DNA from 3 places in the Enterococcus durans genome. Region 3 is predicted to be linked to each of the others. Evidence: predicted binding sites of a transcription regulator. Region 3 holds the regulator's gene; each other region holds the start of a gene.
The links. The regulator HrcA, encoded in region 3, represses chaperone genes, less so after heat shock. The targets are predictions, from matches to a motif close to TTAGCACTCNNNNNNNNNGAGTGCTAA.
Positions count from the first base shown of each region.

Region 1: the regulator HrcA is predicted to act here: its motif matches at 4,276-4,302, upstream of CJZ72_RS09330 (ATP-dependent Clp protease ATP-binding subunit).
Region 2: the regulator HrcA is predicted to act here: its motif matches at 3,890-3,916, upstream of groES (co-chaperone GroES).

Region 1 covers NZ_CP022930.1:1,960,681-1,969,083, reverse strand. Annotated here, with positions in the region: gene CJZ72_RS09355 (glycosyltransferase family 4 protein) at 1-470, opposite strand, end outside; gene CJZ72_RS09350 (glycosyltransferase family 4 protein) at 515-1,519, opposite strand; gene ptsP (phosphoenolpyruvate--protein phosphotransferase) at 1,906-3,633, opposite strand; gene CJZ72_RS09335 (phosphocarrier protein HPr) at 3,633-3,899, opposite strand; gene CJZ72_RS09330 (ATP-dependent Clp protease ATP-binding subunit) at 4,416-6,644, shown strand; gene CJZ72_RS09325 (DUF1827 family protein) at 6,808-7,128, shown strand; gene CJZ72_RS09320 (hypothetical protein) at 7,171-7,416, opposite strand; gene CJZ72_RS09315 (peptide chain release factor 3) at 7,546-8,403, opposite strand, start outside.
Region 2 covers NZ_CP022930.1:556,851-565,253, reverse strand. Annotated here, with positions in the region: gene CJZ72_RS02750 (two-component system regulatory protein YycI) at 1-626, shown strand, start outside; gene CJZ72_RS02745 (MBL fold metallo-hydrolase) at 678-1,487, shown strand; gene CJZ72_RS02740 (hypothetical protein) at 1,713-2,648, shown strand; gene CJZ72_RS02735 (CPBP family intramembrane glutamic endopeptidase) at 2,946-3,614, opposite strand; gene groES (co-chaperone GroES) at 3,951-4,235, shown strand; gene groL (chaperonin GroEL) at 4,288-5,913, shown strand; gene CJZ72_RS02720 (cation-translocating P-type ATPase) at 6,335-8,403, opposite strand, start outside.
Region 3 covers NZ_CP022930.1:2,789,866-2,798,268, forward strand. Annotated here, with positions in the region: gene CJZ72_RS13190 (amino acid ABC transporter substrate-binding protein/permease) at 1-1,050, shown strand, start outside; gene CJZ72_RS13195 (amino acid ABC transporter ATP-binding protein) at 1,052-1,789, shown strand; gene dnaJ (molecular chaperone DnaJ) at 2,048-3,217, opposite strand; gene dnaK (molecular chaperone DnaK) at 3,565-5,397, opposite strand; gene grpE (nucleotide exchange factor GrpE) at 5,449-6,012, opposite strand; gene hrcA (heat-inducible transcriptional repressor HrcA) at 6,100-7,143, opposite strand; gene hemW (radical SAM family heme chaperone HemW) at 7,394-8,403, opposite strand, start outside.

The DNA of each region.
Region 1 (8,403 bases), 830 kb from region 3:
CGCTCACTTGGACAAACAACGCCTGTTGTGTGATTGGCGAACAACCGTGAAAGATACTTCACATGGGACTGGCGAAGCACTTTACCTTTTGCGATATAGTGCAAGTAGTCCTCATACATCGTGTGGTACGTATGGATCAAAGGAATTTTTAATTTCTTGGCGACCATTTTCCCAAGTATTCCAGCACCAAACTCTGTATGTGTATGGATCAGTTCCAATTCTAATTCTTTAGCTACCAAATAGGCATACCACATTCCTCTCACTACTACACGACGATCCTTAAATGAAACAAATGGCACGCTTGGCATCCTGATCACATCTTTTTCTAATTTATCAGCATTGGGATCAGTCGTTGTAAAAATATATACCTCATGTCCATTTTTTTCTAGCTCTTCTTTTAAGGTTTTTATTGAGGTCGCAACTCCGCTTACCTGCGGAAAATAGGTATCGGTAAAAAAGCCAATTTTCATGTTTTTTCGCCTCCAAACTACCCTGTTTTTATTTTAGAATAATGTTATTCATCAAGTACTTGCAGATAAACATTTCGAAGTTGCTCACCAATTTTTTCAATACTGCGCTCTTGGGCTGTCTGATACCCGGCTTCTACCAAACTAGGAACTTCTTCTTCCATGATACTTTTGATCATCTCGCAAAATTCATCATTCGTATTTCCCATATAACAATTTTTTTTGTCTTCTAACCAACCATTATACACCGGAATGTCTCGTACGAGAACATTTTGTTTGCTTGCTAGTGCTTCTAAAACGACGATTCCTTCAGTTTCTTCATAAGAAGGAAAGAAAAATAAATCTGCACCAGAATAAGCCCCTTCAATAATCTCCCCACTGATGTATCCGGGAAAAATCACATTGTCAGGATGATCCTCTTTGACAATTTTTCGAATATTTTTAGGGATCGAATACATGGGCACATGTCCAAACCAGATGAATGTATATTCTGGCATTTTTTTAGCAATATCGACAAAATCAATGATGCCTTTACGGGCAAAGAAAAGCCCGACACAAATGATCACTTTTTGATCTTCAGAAAGCTGAAAATGTTCACGGAATTTTAATTCCTTGATTGGATCAGGACGATATTTTTCTAAATCGATTCCATTTGAAATTGCTTGAATCGGTACAGTAAGTCCATAGCCTTCCAATAATTGTTTTGAATAAGGAGTGGGCGTAACCAAGTAATCCGCTTTACTGTATAGTCCCACTAAGTATTTTTTGACTAGGGGCGACAATTGATTTGAGCCAATAAACGAGTTACGGAAATCTTCTTCCGTCGAGTGTGCATGATAAACGATTTTTTTCCCATCTCTTCTCGCCTGATTAACCATGTTATGACTATTGATACCATATGTATTGATGTGCAAAATATCATAGTCTTCCTTATTATCTAATGTATACGAAACTCCTACATCTTTTAGAGCACGTTTTTGATGGTCAAGTGCACGTCCGATACCAGATTTTGCCAGCATTTTTTCACTTTCAAAATATAATAATACCTTCAATTTACGTCCTCCTTCACTTATATAGTATAACATAGCACGGAAACTGTCACTCAAACTTAAGCCCTATTTTTAAAAGGTTCAGCAAATAATGCGTTTTTTGCTTATTTTAATCATCTATTGATTATTATTCAAAAAATCTAGATGACTTGTTGATGCCTATCTGTAATAATCACTGGATTTTCTAAAGTCATAAAAAAAGAACGTGAGGCAAAAGTATTTCTTACTTTTGCCTCACGCTCTAAAAAATGAATAATCGGCGGGAGCAGAAGCAACTCCTTCGGGAAAATAAGCCGAAATTCACAAAAATTTGAAAAGCAATTTCCGTGAATCGCTTCTTATTTCTCGGAGTTGAATACTTCTGTTCCGGCCTCTTTTTGCTAGCTTGTTTATTTTACGTATTCGTTAACAAGTTCAACGACTTCTTCCATTGTGTCGCACTCTTTCAAAGCACGATCAGCAAGTTCCGCCATCTTCGTTGTGTCTAAACGTTTCATTAAACTACGTGTTTTTAAGATAGATGTCGCACTCATTGAGAACTCATCTAATCCCATACCTACAAGTAAAGGAACAGCGGTTTGATCTCCAGCCATTTCTCCACACATACCAGCCCATTTACCTTCAGCATGTGCTGCATCAATCACGTTTTTGATCAAACGTAAAATTGAAGGGTTATAAGGTTGATACAAGTAAGATACACGTTCGTTCATACGGTCAGCTGCCATTGTGTATTGAATCAAGTCATTCGTACCTACTGAGAAGAAGTCAACTTCCTTCGCAAACTTATCTGCTAAGACAGCTGCTGCAGGGATTTCAATCATGATGCCGACTTGGATCGTATCAGATACTTCCACGCCTTCGCTCACTAATTTTTGTTTTTCTTCTTCAAAGATTGCTTTCGCTGCACGGAATTCTTTAAGAGTCGCTACCATTGGGAACATGATGCGTAAGTTTCCATGAACAGATGCACGTAACAATGCGCGCATTTGTGTACGGAACATTTCGTCACCTAATTCAGACAAGCTGATACGTAGTGCACGATAGCCTAAGAACGGATTCATTTCATGAGGTAATTGCAGATAAGGTAATTCTTTATCGCCACCAATATCCATTGTACGAACAACGACTGGTTTACCATCCATTCCTTCAAGAACCGCTTTATACGCTTCATATTGATCATCTTCAGTAGGGAAGTCAGGAGAATCCATGTACAAGAATTCAGTACGGTAAAGTCCTACTGCTTCACCACCATTGTTGTGAACACCAACTAGATCTTTTGGTGTACCAATGTTTGCGGCTAACTCAAAATGCTTGCCATCAGCTGTAACTGTTTCAGCATTTTTTAGTTTGTCCCATTCTGCTTTTTGAGCAGCGTAATCAGCACCGATTTTTTCAAATTCAGCTTTTTGTTCGTCAGTTGGGTGAACGATTACATCGCCTTCGATCCCATTGACAGCCAAAATGTCGCCTTCTTTGACTTTAGCAGTGATCTCTTTTGTTCCAACGATTGCTGGAATTTCTAAAGAACGAGCCATGATGGCAGAATGTGAAGTACGTCCGCCGATATCAGTTACAAACGCTTTAACATATTTGCGGTCTAATTGCGCTGTATCACTAGGAGTCAAATCATGTGCAACAACGATCACTTCTTCGTTGATCATTGATGGATTTGGTAATGTCACTCCTAATAGATGTGCTAAAATACGTTTTGCAACATCACGGATGTCTGCCGCACGTTCTTTCATATATGCGTTGTCTTCCATCGCTTCGAACATACCGATATACATATCAGTAACTTCTTTTAGCGCTGATTCAGCGTTTACACTGTTATCTTTGATATTTTGTTTGATTTGGCCAACCATTTCTGGATCTGAAAGAACCATCAAATGAGCGTCAAATACTTGCGCTTCTGCTTCACCTAAGCTTTGCGCTGCTTTTTCACGAATTTGCTGCAATTCTTCAGTAGATTTAGCTAAAGCATCATCTAAACGAGATTCTTCGGCAGAAGTATCTTCTACTGTTGTCTTACTGAATGTTAAATCCGGTTGAACTAGCAGGTAAGCTTTTGCAACGGCAACTCCGTCACTAGCGGCAATCCCTTTTAGCATTTCAACCATTATTCAGATAAGCCTTCTTTCTTCATTGTTTCAACGATAGCTGCCATTGCATCCGCTTCGTCAGCACCTTCAGCTGTGATAGTAACGTCAGAACCTTGGCCTACACCTAAAGACATAACGCCCATGATAGATTTCAAGTTTACTGATTTACCTTTATACTCTAAGTTTACATCAGAGTTAAATTTGCTTGCTGTTTGTACTAATAATGTAGCTGGACGTGCGTGGATCCCAGTTTCTGCTACTACGTGAAATTCTTTCTTTTCCATATTAATCGGTCTCCTTTAAGTGAGTGTTGTTTTTATGTGAGGGTTTTCTTTTTTAGCATTCATTAGGAACGCTAAGAAGTAGTACCCTTTCATCTGTAAAGATTACCATTTTTTGCCGACAGATACAACAGTTTTCATTTAAATTCACTCAAAAGTGTATAAAAATATTTCATATGGTTTTTAAAAATGACAGCGGATATCATAACATCAATAAGGGCTATGCGTTCACTCTGACCATGAAAGTTATTTTCAGAACGAATTTTAAATCATCGTTGAATGATGTTCTATTCCTTATTCTATCAGCATCGCTCCACTACTATTCACTTTCCTTCTCAAATCAAACTAAATACTTGCGTCGGTTAATAAATTTAGTATAATAGAACTCAAAGGTCAGGAATGGTCAACTACATTTTCCACCTTTCTTAACTACCTATAATGATGAGGGTTATTCTTTTACCTTAATAAAAACAGGTTGTAAAATAGAAATGTAATTAACTGAAAGGACGTGAATCATTTATGCTTTGTCAAAATTGTGGTAAAAATGAAGCAACGATCCACTTATATGCAACAGTAAACGGTCAGCGAACACAGCTGGACTATTGTCAAAGTTGTTATCAAAAAATCAAAAATCAGCAAAATGGAGGTCTGACAAGTATGGCCCAAAATGATCCTTTTGGTTTTGGCAGTTTAGACGATCTATTTCGATCAATGTCACGCCAAATGCAACAACAAGGAAACATGGAACAAACACCACCAACTCAATTTGGTGGAAACAACAATTTCAATGGCGGGCAACCACCTCAAGGAAATACAGATGGCTTACTCGGTGAATATGGTATCAACATCACAGAACAAGCACGTCAAGGAGACATCGATCCAGTGATCGGCAGAGATGATGAGATCAAACGAGTCATTGAGATCCTAAATCGTCGGACCAAAAACAATCCTGTATTGATTGGTGAACCAGGTGTTGGTAAAACAGCAGTAGTCGAAGGCCTTGCACAAAAAATCGTCGACGGTGATGTTCCACAAAAATTGATGGATAAAGAAGTCATTCGGTTAGATGTCGTTTCCTTAGTTCAAGGTACTGGTATCCGTGGTCAATTTGAAGAACGCATGCAAAAATTGATTGAAGAAATCAAGCAAGCAGAAAATGTGATCTTGTTTATTGATGAAGTCCATGAAATCGTTGGTGCAGGTTCTGCCGGAGATGGAAATATGGATGCTGGAAACATTTTGAAACCTGCTCTTGCCCGTGGTGAACTCCAAATGGTCGGTGCTACAACTTTGAATGAGTACCGGATCATTGAAAAAGATGCAGCATTAGAACGACGCATGCAACCAGTCCGAGTAGACGAACCTACAGTGAAGGAAACAATCAGTATCCTAAAAGGATTGCAAAAACGTTACGAAGATTATCATCATGTCAAATATACAGATGAAGCAATCGAAGCCGCTGCTATTTTATCGAATCGTTATGTCCAAGACCGATTCTTACCAGATAAGGCCATTGACTTATTAGACGAAACTGGTTCAAAGAAAAACTTAACGATCCAAATCGTTGATCCTAAAACGATCGATAAGAAGCTTCAAGAAGCAGAAGAACAAAAGACTCAAGCTTCAAAAGAAGAAGATTTCGAAAAAGCAGCTTATTATCGTGACCAAATCAACAAATTGCAAAAAATGAAAGAACGCCAATTGACAGATGAAGAAACACCTGTCATTACTGAAAAAGATATGGAAAAAATCGTCGAACAACGTACAGGTATTCCTGTCGGCGAATTAAAAGAAAAAGAACAAACACAATTGAAAAATCTTGCAAGTGATTTAAAAGCACATGTCATTGGGCAAGATAATGCAGTGGATCGAGTAGCAAAAGCCATCCGCCGCAATCGTGTTGGTCTAAACAAGAAAAATCGTCCAATCGGTTCGTTCCTATTTGTAGGGCCAACTGGTGTAGGTAAAACTGAGTTAGCGAAACAATTAGCCTTTGAACTATTCGGTTCTGAAGATTCAATGATTCGTTTCGATATGTCTGAGTACATGGAAAAACACAGTGTGTCTAAATTGATCGGTTCTCCTCCAGGTTACGTTGGATACGAAGAAGCAGGCCAATTGACTGAAAAAGTTCGTCGTAATCCTTACAGCTTGATTCTCTTAGACGAAGTGGAAAAAGCACATCCTGATGTATTGCACATGTTCTTACAGATCCTAGATGATGGCCGACTAACGGATGCACAAGGGCGAACAGTCAGCTTCAAAGACACGATCATCATCATGACAAGTAATGCTGGTACTGGAAAAGTAGAAGCAAATGTTGGTTTTGGTGCAGCAAGAGAAGGTGTCACTCGCTCTGTCTTGAATCAATTGAACAACTACTTTACTCCTGAATTCTTGAACCGTTTTGATGGCATCATTGAATTCAATGCATTATCGAAAGAAAACTTGATGACAATCGTCACTCTAATGCTAGATGATGTAAACAATATGTTGGCAGCCCAACAACTACACATTGAAGTACCAACAAATGTTAAAGAAAAATTAGTCGATTTAGGATATGATCCTTCAATGGGTGCTCGCCCTCTTCGTCGAACGATCCAAGAACAGATTGAAGATGGTATTGCCGAATTCTACTTAGATCATCCAGCTATCCACGATCTAAAAGCAAAATTAGATAAAGATGGTAAAATCGTTATCACATCAAAACCAGAACGTTTGGTCAAAGAAGAAACTGAAGCAGAATAATTCTGGTGGATTTTATCAAAGCAGAACGCCTATTCTACCCCATCATGGGACAGAATAGGCGTTTGTTTTTTCTATAGAAATCAAAATACTGTTCATTTGATTAAAAAAAAATTATAATTAACTAAGGTTGTATCTAAAAAACTACATAAATGAGGTGAGCGCCATGAAATTTGTTAATGTAACGAATAGCCATTCACGTTTAGTATTAAATCAATTAGAGAATACCGATGCTCATATGGTAAAAGTGTATACTGCAGGAAATACGACAATTGTCTATACTGAAGCCCCTGAACATAATGAAATCTTGCTGATCAATGAAAATCGAAAAGTACAGCCAAAAGAAATTGAAGAAGTAAAAAAATATTTCTTGAAAAAAATCCATGACGCTGTGTATCATGAAGAAGAAATCAAAGTCATCGAATTAGCTGGGTTAGTGGAGATTTCTATCCCTAAACATCACTTGGATACCGAGTTTGCAATGTAAAGGCTATTAAATAGAGCAACTCCTTGAAAGTCAGATTGACTTTCAAGGAGTTTTTGTATGTAGATGTTTCTTCATTATGCTTTTCGAAGTTGCCACACTTCTTACTTTGTTCCCTGTTGATTTTTCCGTCTCTTTTTTCGCTTTCTTTTCTTTTTGGACAATTGAGCGTACTTCTCTGAGAAGCCATTCATTTTGATCCCAGTCTTCTATATCCAACATTCGGCAAAGACGTTGCATTTCTAATTTCTTTTTTGCAATCCTGTCTTTACGTTGTTCCTCTGTCTCCATAATCTTTCACCTCATCTCTTCTATAGGTACGCAAATCAATTGTAATTCACCTAAAGAATAAAGATTTATTTATTTTTCTCAAATTAAGAAAAAACTCCTTTCCGATTTATCGGAAAAGAGTTTTTTATTTTATAATAAGCTTTTCAATTTTACATCTGGGTATTTATCTGCGAACCAACGCTCCGCAAACTGATTCTCAAATAAGAACAGTGGTTGATCAAAACGGTCACGCGCTAAGATATTACGACTTGAGCTCATTCGTTCATCTAAATCTTCAGGATCGATCCATCGAGCAATTTTATGCCCCATCGGTGACATGATGACTTCCGCATTGTACTCATTCAACATTCGGTACTGAAATACTTCAAATTGTAGTTGTCCCACTGCACCAATGATATATTCTTCAGTCAAATACGTTTTGTATAATTGGATTGCTCCTTCTTGGACCAATTGATAGATTCCTTTATGGAAAGATTTTTGTTTCATCACATTTTTGGCAGTAACTTTCATGAAAAGTTCTGGTGTAAAGGACGGTAATTCTTCATATGCAACTTTTAATTTTCCTTCATATAAAGTATCCCCTATTTGGTAATTCCCTGTATCGTAAACTCCGATGATGTCACCTGCTACAGCTTTTTCGACATTTTCACGTGAATCAGCCATAAATTGCGTCACGTTGCTCAATTTTAATTTTTTACCTGTACGCTCCAATGACACATCCATTCCACGTTCAAATGTACCAGAACAAACGCGAACAAATGCGATGCGGTCCCGATGTGCTGGATTCATGTTTGCTTGGATTTTAAACACGAAGCCTGAAAATTCTTCTTCGTAGGGGCTAACAGTTTGTTCGTCTTGTGTCTTGTGACTATAAGGAGATGGAGCTAATTCCACGAATGTTTCTAGAAAAGTCTGTACACCAAAATTCGTTAACGCTGAGCCAAAGAATACTGGCGTTTGATCCCCGCGAGCAATTTTCTCCTCATT
Region 2 (8,403 bases), 750 kb from region 3:
ATCGCCGTAGTTCAGATAAAAGAGGTTTGTTAAGTAGCGGGGTCGTATTAAATGATGATGTGCTAACAAAGACATTATCAGAAACAGAATCAGAAAAGAGTACGTTTGATCCTGATCAGTTAGGTCATTCTGTTGCAGATTTTTTAGCTAATAAAGATGATGTATTGTTTGGCACTGATTATATTTATATGAAGCATTTCTCGACACTAGGTGGAGACTCTCCTGAAATTGAAGCAAGTCAAGTGTACGAAGGTTTACCTTTCTATGATGATACAGCGAAAATCGTGTTTTCATTGGATAAGGTAGATAACCGCTACGCAGTCACCAAATACACCCAGACACATCTTTCAGGTATTGAACAGCTGCGTGAGAAAACAGAATTACACACAGAAGAAGATGCAATCAAAACATTATATATAAATAACAAAATTTCCCGAGGTTCAAAGATTTTATGGCGACAATTGGCGTACTCCTGTATTCTTAAAGTACGTGAAAAAAATGTTTATGTACCTATCTGGTATGTAGCAATCGAAACAGCTGATAAAGTAACACAAGTTGAATCAGTCAATGCATTCAGTAATACGATTGTTACAAATAATACGATTCCAAAGGTGGAAGATCATTAAAAAAGTAGGTATAATGAAAAAAGTTTACAAAGTAAGAAGGGAAGTAGTGAAATGGCTGAAGAAAAACCAGCTTTCAAAATCAGTATCCTAGCAAGCGGAAGCTCTGGAAATTCACTTTATATTGAAAGTGATAAAAAGCGACTTCTGGTGGATGCTGGACTCAGCGGGAAAAAAATTACTTCTTTAATGGCACAGATTGATCGGACACCTGACCAGTTAGATGGGATTTTAGTAACGCATGAACATCGAGACCATATTCATGGGGTCGGTGTATTAGCGAGAAAGTATCATTTAGACGTCTTTGCCAATGAAAAAACTTGGGAAGCGATGTCGCCGTTGATCGGAAATGTTCCAATTGAGCAAAAACATTTATTTGAAATGGGGAAGGTTCAAACTTTTGGCGATCTAGACGTTGAAAGTTTTGGGGTATCACACGATGCAGCAGCACCTCAATTCTATCGTTTCTACAAAGAAAATCGGTCATTTGTCATGTTGACAGATACCGGATATTGTAATGATCGTATGCGTGGGATCATCAAGAATGCAGATGGCTATCTTATGGAAAGCAATCATGATCTGGAAATGCTTCGTATGGGACCTTATCCGTGGAATCTAAAGCAACGGATTCTAGGGGATCGAGGCCATCTTTCTAATGAAGACGGGGCACTAGTCATGACAGATGTGATTGGTGACCGAACAAAACGGATCTATCTGGGACATTTAAGTAAAGAAAACAATATGAAAGAACTTGCGCATTTAACCATGGAAAATGTCCTTAAAGAAAAAGATCTAGGCGTTGGTTATGACTTTGATGTCTATGACACAGATCCAGATGAAGCAACGGAACTATTTTCAATATGATCGATCCATGATTAGAGAAAAGTAGTTGTATCTATACACTAAAAAAAGAATGTTCTCTTCATAACAAGTTAGGACTCACAAATTTTTGTGAATCCTAGCTTGTTTTTTTGTCATCATAGATCAGAACAACTATTTCTAAATGAAGAAATAATGATGGCTTGTTTGTTCCAAGAATCGGTTATGCTCAAAGCAATCAAACGTTTGATCCAAAAAAGGGGAAAGAAAATGAGAAAAAAAACTAAATTAGTGTTAACCGTAAATCAAAGACGTCATATTGAACGTGAACTACTCAGAGTGACAAGTGTAACAAAGGTTGCTAGATCTAGCCATGTTCCTCCAAAATTAGTAAAATTCGTCAAACAAGAACTAATCAAAAAAAAGAAACTCACAGGAAATGAAATAAGGCAGTCTGTCAAAAAGAAGACGAATGCTTTTCAAAAGGAAAGTGTAAAATCAACGCCGGTAAAAACTGTAGAAAAACAAAAAGATTTAAGACAGAAGCAATCCGATGATACGGCAAAAATGTCGTCGAATCGGGCGAGAAAAAAGCAAAATCTAGAGAGAAGCATACCCAATGTGTCAGGTAAGAGGAATACAAACAGGCAAGAATTGAAAATTAGTACAAAAGCGCAAGTTGAACGTCTAAAATATAAATATAAAAGACAAAAATTAAAAACTTACAGAAATAAATTAAAGCTTGATTTAAACAAAATCGACATGATTGAAAAAGAAGTAAACCTAGAAAGAAGAAAAGTGGAGCTAGAGAGAAAAGAAGTAGATCTAGAAAGAAGAGAAGTGGACTTTAAAAAAAGAAAAACAGACCTAGAAAAAAGAGAATTGTGCTTAGAGAGAAAAGAAGTAGACTTAGAAAGAAGAGAAGTAATTATAGAGAGAAAAAATCTAGAACTGATAATGAAAGAACAAAATATCAAACAAACAAGTGAGAGACCAGAAATAAATGAACAAAGGCAGAAACGAATGTACTTGGACTCATCCTATATACATAAACAAAAATTATTACATGATAAAGAAATCGGTGGAGTTGAAGCAGAAACCTATATGAGTATTACGGATCTGAAGAAACGTGGGTATGAATTTATGTCTAATAAGAAAATTTTGCATGAGAGGACTGAGTCGGCAATAAGATCTCGTCAGGACTAAGGTAACGTTCATTGAAGATATCATCGTAGAACTATTTAGAAAAATTGGCGAAGGGATTCTGCATGTGCTAACTTTCAGTTGTGTATCGAGAAAGAAAAGTAGAAGTGACAGAAATAAGGAGAAAAGCAACAGATAAAACAAGAAAATAATCCTGTTTCTGGCAATGAAGTGTTATCTAAAAAAAGACAGTAAAAAAATAAAAAAGCTTTTCCTATAAAAATGAACGAGCTGTTTATGCTGGTATCGTTCTATTTTTTATTGAAAGCTTTTTTATTTTTATCAAATCAATGGTAATTTTTAATAGGAAAGCAATCCTTTTTGGATAGCGAGTTGGACAATCACGACAAGCGTGTTCATTCCGACATGAGTAATCATTGATGTCCAAATTCGACCAGTTACCTTATATTGTAAGCTGAAGAAAAAACCTAAGAAAAAGTAGATCAATAAATGTCCGTCATTATGTGCGAACGCAAAAAGCAAGGAACTAACAATGGCACCTACCCAAAAATTACTATATCTTCCAACAATACCCAAAATGCTGCGACGAAAGACGAATTCTTCCATGATCGGTCCAGCAATCGTAGTTGCGACAATGAAGGCTGGCGCTTCAAGTATCATTTGGATGATATTTTGTGTATTTTCAGAAGGCGCACTTTCTCCAAATAAAAATGTTTCCAATGTTACAGCTAAACTTTGCAGAATCAAGGCGATAAAAATACCAACAAGTCCATAAAGAATGATTTTAGGTACAGAAGATCTAGGAACTGCTGCTTCGATGGATAAAGGTTCCCTTTGTCTAAAATAAAGGAAGGCTAAAACGATCGCACCTAAAATATAAGCAATTGCTGTCGCAGTAATCAAATCTGTGGTTGTATGGACGATTCCAACAGAGGAAAGGATCAAAGGTGAAAGGAAAATCAATCCATAGCAAAAGATACTCAGAAAACTATATTTTTTTAATGACATAAGGTCCTCCTTAAAATTAGACAGAATAACGAGGCTTGGACAGAAGTGTTTAACTCCGAGAAATAAGAAGAAATCAATGAAAATTGTTTTTCAAATTTTTGTGGATTTCGGTTTATTTAAGAAGGAGTTGCTTCTGCTCCCACGCTTTCTTTAATTATAACATACTTCATTTACCTTCTTTTGTTTTGAAACGTAAGGGATAACGTAAAAATTATAGAACTTCATTTAAAAAGCTTGCAAAAAAATGGAAGAATGAGTATTATTAAAAATGTAGGTTAGCACTCGACTTGTTAGAGTGCTAATGAATTCAAAAAAGAGTTATCGGAGGGATTTATCGTGTTAAAACCATTAGGTGATCGCGTCGTTATTGAAGTCGCAAAAGAGGAAGAAAAAACTGTTGGAGGAATCGTTTTAGCTTCATCAGCTAAAGAAAAACCACAAACTGGAACAGTTATCGCAGTTGGTGAAGGCCGTTTGTTAGAAAACGGGGAACAAGTTCCTGCTGCTGTAAAAGTAGGCGACCAAGTAATGTTTGAAAAATATGCCGGTACAGAAGTGAAATTTGAAGGAAAAGAATATTTGATCGTCGCTGGAAAAGATATCATGGCGATCGTTGAGTAAAAACAAAGCAATCAATTAAAATGAATGAAAAATTTTGATGAGGTGAATAGATATGGCAAAAGAATTGAAATTTTCAGAAGATGCTCGTGCAGCAATGTTACGTGGCGTAGATAAATTAGCAGATACAGTGAAAGTAACATTAGGGCCAAAAGGTCGTAATGTCGTATTGGAAAAATCATATGGCTCACCATTGATCACAAATGATGGGGTAACGATTGCGAAAGAAATCGAATTAGAAGATCATTTTGAAAACATGGGAGCAAAATTAGTTTCTGAAGTTGCTTCAAAAACAAACGATATTGCTGGTGACGGTACAACAACTGCTACAGTCTTGACTCAAGCAATCGTACGTGAAGGATTAAAAAACGTTACAGCAGGAGCTAATCCTTTAGGTATCCGCCGTGGGATCGAATTAGCAACAAAAGCTGCTGTAGAAGAATTACACAATATTTCAACTGTTGTTGATTCAAAAGAAGCTATTGCACAAGTAGCGGCTGTTTCATCTGGCTCTGATAAAGTAGGACATTTGATTGCTGACGCTATGGAAAAAGTTGGAAACGATGGTGTAATCACTATCGAAGAATCAAAAGGGATCGAAACAGAATTAGACGTAGTTGAAGGAATGCAATTCGATCGCGGTTACTTATCACAATACATGGTAACTGACAATGATAAAATGGAAGCTGTTCTAGAAAATCCATACATTTTGATCACTGATAAAAAAATCTCTAACATTCAAGACATCTTGCCATTGTTAGAACAAATCTTACAACAATCTCGTCCATTATTGATCATTGCAGATGATGTGGATGGCGAAGCTCTACCAACATTAGTCTTGAATAAGATTCGCGGAACATTCAACGTTGTCGCTGTCAAAGCTCCTGGATTTGGTGACCGTCGCAAAGCAATGCTTGAAGATATCGCTATTTTGACTGGTGGTACAGTGATCACTGATGACCTAGGCTTAGAATTGAAAGACGCAACGATCGAAAACCTAGGAAACGCATCAAAAGTTGTTGTGGATAAAGACAACACAACAATCGTTGAAGGATCTGGCGAAAAAACAGCTATCGAAGCTCGCGTTCAATTGATCAAAAATCAAATCGCTGAAACAACTTCAGACTTTGATCGCGAAAAATTACAAGAACGCTTAGCAAAACTTGCAGGTGGTGTGGCTGTCGTTAAAGTCGGTGCTGCAACTGAAACAGAGTTGAAAGAATTGAAATTACGCATTGAAGATGCATTGAACGCAACACGTGCCGCTGTTGAAGAAGGTATGGTTTCTGGCGGGGGTACAGCATTAGTGAATGTCATCGGTAAAGTTTCTGCAGTAGATGCAGAAGGTGACGTTGCTACAGGTATCAAGATCGTTGTTCGTGCATTAGAAGAACCAATTCGTCAAATTGCAGAAAATGCTGGTTACGAAGGTTCAGTAATTGTTGATAAATTGAAAAATGTTGAATTAGGAACAGGATTCAATGCCGCAACAGGCGAATGGGTAAACATGGTAGAAGCTGGTATCGTTGACCCAACAAAAGTTACACGTTCAGCATTACAAAATGCAGCATCTGTTTCTGCATTGTTATTAACAACAGAAGCTGTCGTAGCTGACAAGCCAGAACCAGCGGCTCCAGCAGCGCCAGCAATGGATCCATCAATGATGGGCGGCATGATGTAGTATTTAAGAGAGAACCTTGATATATCTGGGTTCTCTCTTTTTTTTAATTTATAGAAGAGTAAAGTAAAGAGTATAATCTAGTTTATTATTGGTGAGTAGGTAATAATAAATGTGCCATCACAACAAAGAGTAAATAAAACTTTAGAACTACACGAACAAATATCTACATTAAGAATTTTGTATCGAATGATAGCATTAGTTCAACTTATGAGGTAGAAACCTCGCTTCGATTCCTTTTTAGGTTAGTGTAGTAATATGAAAAAGAGGTTGGGACAAAAGTAAGAAACACTTTTGTCCCAACCTCTTTTTTTGAAATTTCCGAAAAAACTGACTTTTGGAATTTCGGCTTATTTCTCGGAGTTAAACACTTCTGTCCCAACCTCACCAATTATATCAGCTGGATGCTCAATGATTTCCAGTTTTATTTCACCGAAGTCCGATGTCGTAATATGGCTTTACGCAACTCTTCCAATAGAATGATCGGAATCGGGATCAATGCCAAGCCAAACCAAGCAATCAATGGAATATTTGTGGTGCTGAAGGCATCTTGCAAGAAAGGAATGTTAATCAGAGCGGCTAACAGGCAGATTTCAAAAAGAATACCTAACAAAACTCGTTTGTTGCTGAAAAAACCGATCTTGAATAAGGATTCTTTTTCTGTTCGACAGTTGAAAACAGCACCAATCTGACTAAAAACAATTGCTGCTAAAGTCATTGTAGTGGCCATTACATAAGTTTTTCCTGTGCTTGCCAATGGAACAGTTGGCCAACCGTCAGAATAATTGATTACGAAATAAGCACCAATCGATATTACAGATGCCATCAGACCATACCAACCAAATGCCTTCCAGATCAATTTTTTGGTCAAAAGATGATCTGTTCGTTTGCGAGGCGGTTTATTCATCGTCCCAGGTTCGGTTTTTTCAGTGGCTAGGCTTAGTGCCGGCAACATATCGGTCCCTAGATCGATAGAAAGGATCTGCATCACCGTTAAAGGCAATGGGATCATTCCCCGAGAAAGCAGAAATAAAATTGATGGAAAAGCTTCTGGCATATTGCTATTTAAAATATATAACAAGAATTTACGTATATTATTATAGACCGTACGACCTTCTTCAATAGCATTGACGATCGAAGTGAAATTATCATCTGTTAAGATCATATCGGCGGCTTCTTTTGCGACATCAGTACCGGTGACTCCCATCGCCACCCCGATATCAGCTTTTTTCAAAGCTGGGGCATCATTGACCCCATCTCCAGTGGATGCAACAATTTCACCTAAGGATTGTAAAAGCGAAACGATCCGATATTTTTGTTCTGGTGCAACTCGGGCAAAAATGATTTGATGGGTAAGATTTTCCTTTAGTTCGTCATCAGACATCGCTGACAGTTGATCGCCTGTTACGACACGAACATCGTCACCTTCAACGATCCCGATTTTGCGGGCGATACTTTCAGCGGTCAAGCCATAATCACCTGTGACCATGATGATCCGAATGCTAGCAGCGTGACATTTTTTTATTGCTTCGATGACGTTTTCCCGTGGTGGATCTTGGCTGGCAGTGATACCGACGAAGACCAACTGATTTTCTGTTTTTTCAATGCTGTATTCTGTTTCATCCGGATTTAATCGGCGGTAGGCGAAAGCCAATGTTCGTAGACCTTCTTTGGCGAAAATGTCATTTTGATCAAGAATCTGTTTTTTACGTACATCATCGAGAGGTTTGATTTCTCCATTCAGTAAAAAGTAAGTACAACATTCGAGGACTTCGGTGATCCCGCCTTTGGTAAAAATAAAGCGATCATTTTGTTGCTGATGGATCGTCGACATTCGTTTGCGTTTTGAATCAAAGGGTAGTTCACTAAGCCTTTGATAACGTTCTTTCTCTTCTGCCAGAGCATAATCCGCTTTATCTGCTAAAATGAGTAAGCTACCTTCATCAGGACTACCCACTAATTGATATTCCTGATCTATTTGTTGAATAGCAGAGTCGTTATCTAATGTACCGATACGGATCAGCTGCAATAGATCTTTTTCTTTAGCTAATTCGATCCGCATGCTGTCTTTAGTTACGATACCATTTGGTGCATAACCAGTGCCAGACACTTCATACTGTGCATAAGGCAACCACACTTTTTCGACGGTCATCTGGTTTTTAGTCAAGGTCCCAGTTTTATCAGAACAGATAACCGAAGTTTCTCCTAGTGTTTCAACGCTATTTAGATGTTTAACGAGAGCATTTTTCTTAGCCATCGTCTGAACTGCCAGCGCTAAAGATAAAGTGACTGTTGGCAACAACCCTTCTGGAATAAAGGCTACCATCATTCCCAAGGCAAAAATAAATGATTCTACAACAGGATTTTTTACGAAAAAGACTGCTGCTAGAAAGAAAATCACACCGATCACAATGGCGATCAGGGAAAGTTGCTTCGTCAAGACGTTTAGTTCTTTTTCTAATGGGCTGGGAGTTGCAGCAACGGAACCGGTCA
Region 3 (8,403 bases):
AAATCATATAAAGACCTAAAAAATAAAACTGTTGGCGCCAAGGTAGGAACTGAAAGTGCGGACTTTTTAGATGCTAATCAGAGTAAATATGGCTACAAAATCAAATATTTCGACGCAGCCGATCAATTGTATGACGGCTTGAAAGTTGGCGCCATCGACGCTATGATGGATGACTATCCAGTAATCGGTTATGCCATCAAACAAGGACAAGCACTTGAAACACCAATCAAAAGAGAATCAGGCGGTGTTTATGCATTTGCTGTCAAAAAAGGCCAAAACCAAGAACTTCTTCAGATGTTCAACGAAGGTTTAAAAGAATTAAAACGTACTGGCGAATACGATAAAATCATCAATAAATACATTTCAGATGACAGCAGTTCAGAAAAAACAAAAGCAAACGAATCAACAATCGTTGGTTTGATCCAAAATAATTACAAATCCTTACTTAAAGGTTTATGGAAAACGATTCTTTTAACGCTGATCTCATTTGCTTTAGCACTGATCGTGGGAATCATTTTCGGCTTATTCAGTGTAGCACCGATCCGTGCATTACGTACACTTGCTACCATCTATGTCGATATTATCCGTGGTATCCCAATGATGGTACTAGCATTTTTCATTTTCTTTGGACTACCAGGTATTCTTGGATTTACCATCCCTGATTTTATTGCCGGGATCATCACATTGACTTTGAATGCTAGCGCGTATATCGCTGAGATTGTCCGCGGTGGGATCAAAGCTGTACCAGTAGGTCAAATGGAAGCATCTCGCAGTCTAGGTTTGCCATACAACCGTACAATGCAAAAAATCATTTTGCCACAAGCAATCAAGATCATGTTACCATCATTCGTCAACCAATTTGTTATCTCATTAAAAGATACAACCATTATTTCAGCAATTGGCGTTGTCGAATTATTGCAAACTGGTAAAATCATCGTTGCCCGTACGACGCAAAGTACGTATGTGTACTTGATCATCGCAATCATGTATTTGATCTTGATCACTGCCCTAACTAAATTAGCAAAAGTTTTAGAAAAGAAGGTGAAATAACATGGCAGAAAAAATCTTGGTAGAACATCTTGTAAAAAAATACGGTGACAATACTGTTTTGAACGACATCAACGTTTCAATCAATGAAGGCGATGTTGTTTGTATCATCGGTCCTTCTGGTTCAGGAAAAAGTACTTTTCTTCGTTGTTTGAATCGTCTAGAAGAACCTTCAGATGGCGATATCATCATTGACGGCGCACATTTGATGGATAAAAATACAGACATCAATCTTGTGAGACAGCATATTGGAATGGTATTCCAACATTTCAACCTGTTCCCTCACCTTTCAGTTTTAGAAAATATCATTTTAGCTCCAATGGATCTTAAAAAAGAAACAAGAGAAGCCGCAGAGAAAAAAGCAATCAAATTGCTTCAAACTGTCGGTCTCGAAGATAAGAAAGATATGTATCCAGAAATGCTTTCCGGCGGACAAAAACAACGTGTCGCTATCGCACGCGCATTGGCGATGAATCCTGACATCATGTTATTCGATGAACCAACTTCTGCTCTTGATCCAGAAATGGTTGGCGATGTATTGAATGTTATGAAAAAGTTAGCCAAACAAGGAATGACCATGGTCATCGTTACCCATGAAATGGGCTTTGCTAAAGAAGTCGCTAATCGCGTCATGTTCATCGATGATGGAAACTTTCTAGAAGATGGCACACCACAACAAATCTTTGAACATCCACAAAATGAACGAACAAAAGATTTCTTAGATAAAGTATTGAACATCTGATCTCGTCAGATATTGAAATGAACACCATTCATAAAGAACTATAGGTACACAAAAAAACGGATCGAGGCTGGGCAAAAGTAAGAAACACTTCTGTCTCAGCCTCGATTCGCTTTTTTCATGTGCAAATACAAAATATCAGCAATATCCCATTCAGTATAAAAAGACCGAGTAAACAACAGCAATGCGATCCAACAGTTGTTACTCGGTCTTCATTTTTTAATTTGACTAAAACAATCGCCTTCAAGCTATCAAAAACGACTATTTACGCTTTTTTCCACCAAACGCATCCTTGACCTTATCAAAGAAGCCATCTTCTTGTTGTTCTTCAACCTTCATTCCACCTGCTTCAGCAAATGCACGCAAGGCTTCACGTTGTTGCTCATTAAGATTCTTAGGCGTGATCAGTTTCACTTTGACATGTTGGTCACCCGTAGCCCCACCACGAAGCTTAGGCGCACCCTTACCACGTAGACGGAAGTTTGTCCCAGTTTGAGTTCCCGCAGGAATTTTCAATTTCACATCCCCATGGACAGTCGGCACTTGTACTTCGTCACCTAACGCAGCTTGAACAAAACTCAAAGGTAATTCATAATAGATTTCTGAACCATCACGATCAAAGATATCACTTTCTTCTACACGGAAAATAACATAAAGATCACCGAAAGGCCCACCATTTTCACCAGCCTCACCTTGGCCAGCTAAACGCATTTGTTGCCCTTCTTCTACACCAGCTGGTACATTTACCTTCACTGAATGAGCTTTCTTTTCATGACCAGAACCATGACAAGTTGGACAAGGATCTTTGATTTCTTTCCCAGTACCATGACAGACATCACATGTTTGACGACTCATCACTCGTCCAAGTGGTGTCTGACGTTCTACATTGATCGTACCTGCTCCATGACATTTGTGACAAGTCGTTGGTTGTGTTCCTGGTTTTGCACCATTCCCATTACATGTGTGACAGACTTCTTCACGGTTGTATTTGATTTCTTTTTCAACACCAAAAATCGCTTCTTCAAAAGAAAGGTCTACAGTATATTGTAAATCCGCTCCTTGACGAGGGGCATTAGGATCAACCGTTCGGCCGCCTCCTCCAAAGAATGAATCAAAGATGTCTTCAAATCCACCAAAACCACCGCCAGAGAATCCACCGAATCCGCCGCCAAAGCCACCACCGGCTCCGCCAGCTCCATAATTAGGATCGGTACCAGCATGACCATATTGATCATAGGCAGCACGCTTTTGCGGGTCACTTAAAATCTCATAAGCTTCTGATACTTCTTTGAATTTTTCTTCTGCATCAGGTTCTTTATTGATATCTGGATGGTATTTCTTTGATAGCTTACGATAAGCTTTTTTGATTTCGTCTTCAGAAGCTCCTTTTGCGAGCCCTAAGACTTCATAATAATCACGTTTTGTTGCCATAGGCTTTCCTCCTATTGGTTCTCATCATTTCCACGTCGCTTGTTATCATATCATATTTTTACTAAAACAAAAACTGCAACTTTGAAGTATTTTCAAAAGAAAAAGCCAAAGTAGCAACTTTGGCTTTAAACATGCGCAGTCTTAAAGAAACAGAGCCATAAAACCATTATCGGCTGACTATTTCAAACTTTTATGGCTCTATCGTTTTCTTAGCGACCTCTGCTTACTAAAGTGTCCAAAGGCCTTTCTCTAATGAAGACAAGCTTGAACACGCGAAGAGATCTCAGCTCTATTCAAGACTTGTCTTCCATATAAATAGCCTATTTACAAACAACTCGACGAGTCAATTATTTTTTGTCGTCACCATCGACTTCTTCAAAGTCAGCATCGACAACGTCGTCAGCTCCACCTTGTGCTGCTTCTGGATTTTCTTGTGCTTGTTGTTGTGCAGCTTGTTCGTAAAGTTTTACAGTAAGGTTTTGTACGATTTCGTTCAATGCGTCTCGTTTTGTTTTCATTTCTTCGATATTGTTTGCTTCTACAGCTGCTTTTAATTCATCACGAGCTGCTTCTGCTTTTTTCACTTCTTCTTCGTCAACTTTACCTTCTAATTCTTTCAATGTTTTGTCAACAGAGAATAGTAATGCATCTACATCGTTACGAAGATCTACTTCTTCTTTACGAGCTTTATCTGCTTCTGCATTTGATTCAGCATCTTTGACCATACGTTCAATTTCTTCATCTGTTAAACCTGAAGAAGATTTAATTGTAATTTTTTGTTCTTTTTGTGTACCTAAATCTTTAGCTGACACGTTAACGATCCCGTTTTTGTCGATATCAAAAGTTACTTCGATTTGAGGGATTCCACGTGGTGCAGCAGGAATATCTGTCAATTGGAATCTACCCAATGTTTTATTGTCAGCAGCCATCGGACGTTCCCCTTGTAATACATGGATATCTACTGCTGGTTGATTATCTGCAGCTGTTGAGAATACTTGTGATTTACTTGTAGGGATCGTTGTATTGCGATCGATCAATTTTGTAAATACACCACCCATTGTTTCGATACCTAATGATAATGGAGTGACATCAAGTAAAACAACATCTTTCACATCACCAGTGATAACTCCACCTTGGATTGCAGCACCCATAGCAACTACTTCATCCGGGTTCACTGATTTATTTGGTTCTTTACCTGTTTCTTTTCGAACTGCTTCTACAACAGCAGGAATACGTGTTGAACCACCGACTAAGATCACTTCATCGATTTCTGATTGTGACAAACCAGCATCTTTCAACGCTTGACGTACTGGAACTTTTGTACGTTCAACTAAATCAGCTGTTAATTCATCAAATTTTGCACGAGTCAATGTCATTTCTAAGTGTAAAGGTCCAGCTTCTCCGGCAGTAATAAATGGCAAGCTGATTTGTGTGCTAGAAACACCTGATAAATCTTTTTTCGCTTTTTCTGCAGCATCTTTCAAACGTTGCAACGCCATTTTATCTTGTGCTAAGTCAATACCATTTTCTTTCTTGAATTCTGCAACCATGTAGTCGATGATCTTGTTATCGAAGTCATCCCCACCTAAATGGTTGTCCCCAGCAGTTGACAATACATCAAATACGCCATCTCCTAATTCAAGGATAGATACGTCAAATGTACCACCACCAAGGTCAAATACTAAGATTTTTTCGTCGCGGTCTGTTTTGTCTAAACCATAAGCAAGTGCTGCAGCTGTTGGTTCGTTAACGATACGTTCCACTTCTAACCCAGCGATTTTCCCAGCATCTTTTGTTGCTTGACGTTGCGCATCATTGAAGTAAGCAGGAACTGTAATAACAGCTTTTTCAACTTTTTCGCCTAAATAATCTTCAGCAAACCCTTTGATATATTGAAGGATCATTGCAGAGATTTCTTGAGGTGTATAAGATTTACCTTCAGCTTCTACTTTAAAGCCAGCTTCACCGATATGGCGTTTGATTGATGAAATCGTATTTGGGTTTGTAACTGCTTGACGTTTTGCTACTTCACCTACTTGGATTTCACCATTTTTAAATGATACAACAGAAGGAGTTGTACGATTACCTTCTGGATTTGCGATGATTTTTGCTTCGTTTCCTTCTAATACAGCAACAGCAGAGTTTGTTGTACCTAAGTCAATTCCGATAATTTTACTCATAATTAACGTCTCCTTATCTTTACTAAACTTTTTTTATTCAATCATGACTTTTTACTGCGCAACGATGACCATTGTCGGTCTCAACACGCGGTCATGTAATTTGTAGCCTTCTTGAAGCACTTCTACGATCGTATCCGCAGGAACATCTTCCGATGCCGGTACTGTTTGTACCGCTTGATGGAGATTTGGATCGAATGCTTCACCCTTTGCAGGGATTTTTTCAATACCTTCTTCTCTAAGTGCATGTCTCAAACTTTCCAAAACCATTTCCACACCTTTTTTCAGGCTGGCACCTTGGTCATCGGAAACTTCAGTTGATAATGCACGTTCTAAGTTATCGATAGAAGGTAATAATTTTTTTGCTAAATCTTGCGAACGATATTTTTGCAACTGTTCACGTTCGTTCTTCCCACGATTTGCCATATTCGCGATTTCTGCACGAGCACGCAAATATTTATCTTCCATTTCTTCAAGTTCAGCTTTCAAATTCTCGATTTCAAATTCTTCAGCTTCAATTTCAGAAACACCGGAATCTTCGACAGCTTCCATATCGATTTCCGGGTCGGGATGAGTATCCGTAACTTCTTGATCTAATTCTTCTTGGTTTTCTTTCACGATACAGTCTTCCTTTCATTATTCAGTCAGCTGTTTGATTGATTCAACCTTACTTGGAGAATCCAATCCTTACAATCCGTTTTAACACTAAGAACCTGATAAATCAAGCGAGCGATAATAGTCGGCAAGTTTCACCGCTAATTCCTGACGATAGACATCCACCAAACCAAACATCTTAGAATACGGCATGCTAGTTGGTCCTAACAATGCTATTGTACCTCGACCATGCCCGGCAATCTCGTAACTTGCTTGGATCATACTCATATTCTGCAAAAGATCGTTTCCTAGTTCAGTACCGATCTTGATATGGATATCACTATCCATCGGTACGATCATCTGCGTCAATTCATAGGTATCAGTCATAAAGGAAAACATCGACTTGAATTGGTCAAGATCCTGGTGTGGTTCATAATCTAATAGATTCATTTGTCCACTTACATAAACTTTATCTTCAAACGCATGACCGAGTACCGTATCAAAAAGATTAGACATCCCTTCAGTTGTTTGGAAGTACTTATGCAAGATCATTGGAATTTCTGTTCGCAATTTGTGATAGACCGTCACTAGAGGATCTCCCACTAGACGATCATTGACAATGCGAACCATTTTTTCTAGGTCTTGACTTCCTAAATTCTCTGGAAGTGTAAATACTTGGCTTTCCACATTGCCTTTGTCCGTCACGACGATTGCAATAATCTGTCGGCTATTCAAAGGAATGATTCGAAATCCAGTTAATCGGCGGTCTTTGATTTCTGGCCCTAACGAGAAAGTCGTATAACTAGTCAGCTGGGATAAAATTTCAGCAGATTGCTTGATGATCTCGTTGATTTCATGAAACTCTTTGCTTAAAGACTGCCGAATCTGTTGCAAATCATCGTTTGGCACACGAGCCGGCTTTAGCAAATGGTCCACGTAATAACGATAGCCAAGTACTGAAGGTATCCTTCCTGAAGACGAGTGAGTCTTAAGCAAAAGACCTTCATCTTCTAGTGCTTTCATATCATTGCGAATTGTTGCCGAGCTTGCCTCGACTCCTTCTTCCATTAACGTTTTGGAACCAACGGGCACGCCACTACTCGTATAGCTTTGGATGATCAGACGTAAAATCTCACTTTGTCTTTGTGTTAACATCTTCCTCACCTCTTGTTAGCACTCTTATCTTCTAAGTGCTAACCCACTTACTAATATAGCAAGAACCCCTACCTGTGTCAAGAAAAATAACTCTATTTTTAGCACTCTCTTAAGTCGAGTGCTAAAAACAGAGTTAACCAGTAAGACTATTGATCTATCAGTGTTTCATCAGCCTTTCAAACCTTTTTAAAAATACTTTTTTACTTTCTTTTTTTGCTTTTTATAAAAATTTAACGTTTTAAAAATGGTTTCAAATTTCATCTCCTAATAAAAAACGTTCAAATACATTGTTTCCTAAAAATATTCCTTTTGGTGTAAGATAGATTCTCTCATCATCATTAACAAGCAGCCCCTCTTTTTCTAACTCAATCAGCACAGTCGAATACAATGATTCTATTGAACATTGGTAACGCGTTCGGAAGTGTTTTTTTGAAATCCCCATTTTTTTCCGCAATCCCAAAAACATTTCTTCTTCTATCTGATTTTTCTTAGACAGTTCCTCTTTTTCTAAAATAGGCAACTCCCCTTGTCTCAATGGACGTAGATAATGTTGGATCGGTCCCTTATTTCGATAACGATTATTCCCAAGATAGCCACTAGCACCTGCACCAAAACCAAAATAGTGGTCATTGTTCCAATACATCAAATTATGCTGAGACTCATGCCCAGTCAAACCAAAATTACTGATTTCATATTGGTGACGCCCATGTTTCTCCATTGCCTCGATCGTTTCTTCAAACATCCTTGTCTCTGTTTCTTGATCTGGCAACTCCAGTCTCCCTTGTCGTACCCAATTCATAAACATTGTTTTATTTTCTAAAATCAATGAGTACAACGAATAATGAGGTAAATCAAGCGCTAAAGCTTGCTCTAATGTCTGCCGATATCCTTCAAGTGTTTGACCTGGAAGAGCATAAATCAGATCAATACTTACATTATTAAAATTCTCCGCATCCAAAAAGGACATCGTTTGATAAACATCTTCAGCGGTATGCTTTCGACCAATTTTTTTCAATAATTTATTGTCAAAAGTCTGCACTCCCATTGACAAACGATTAACCCCATAATTTTTCATCACCTGCAGCTTCTCACGCGTAAGGTCACCAGGATTGGCTTCCACAGTAAACTCTTTCCCCTCTTTAAAAGGTAAGATTTCCCGTGCGCCCGCCAACAAGCGATCTAACTGATTCGCTGACAGTGATGTTGGTGTGCCACCACCAACATATAACGTCTCTAAATCAGCCACCGGATATTTCTCCA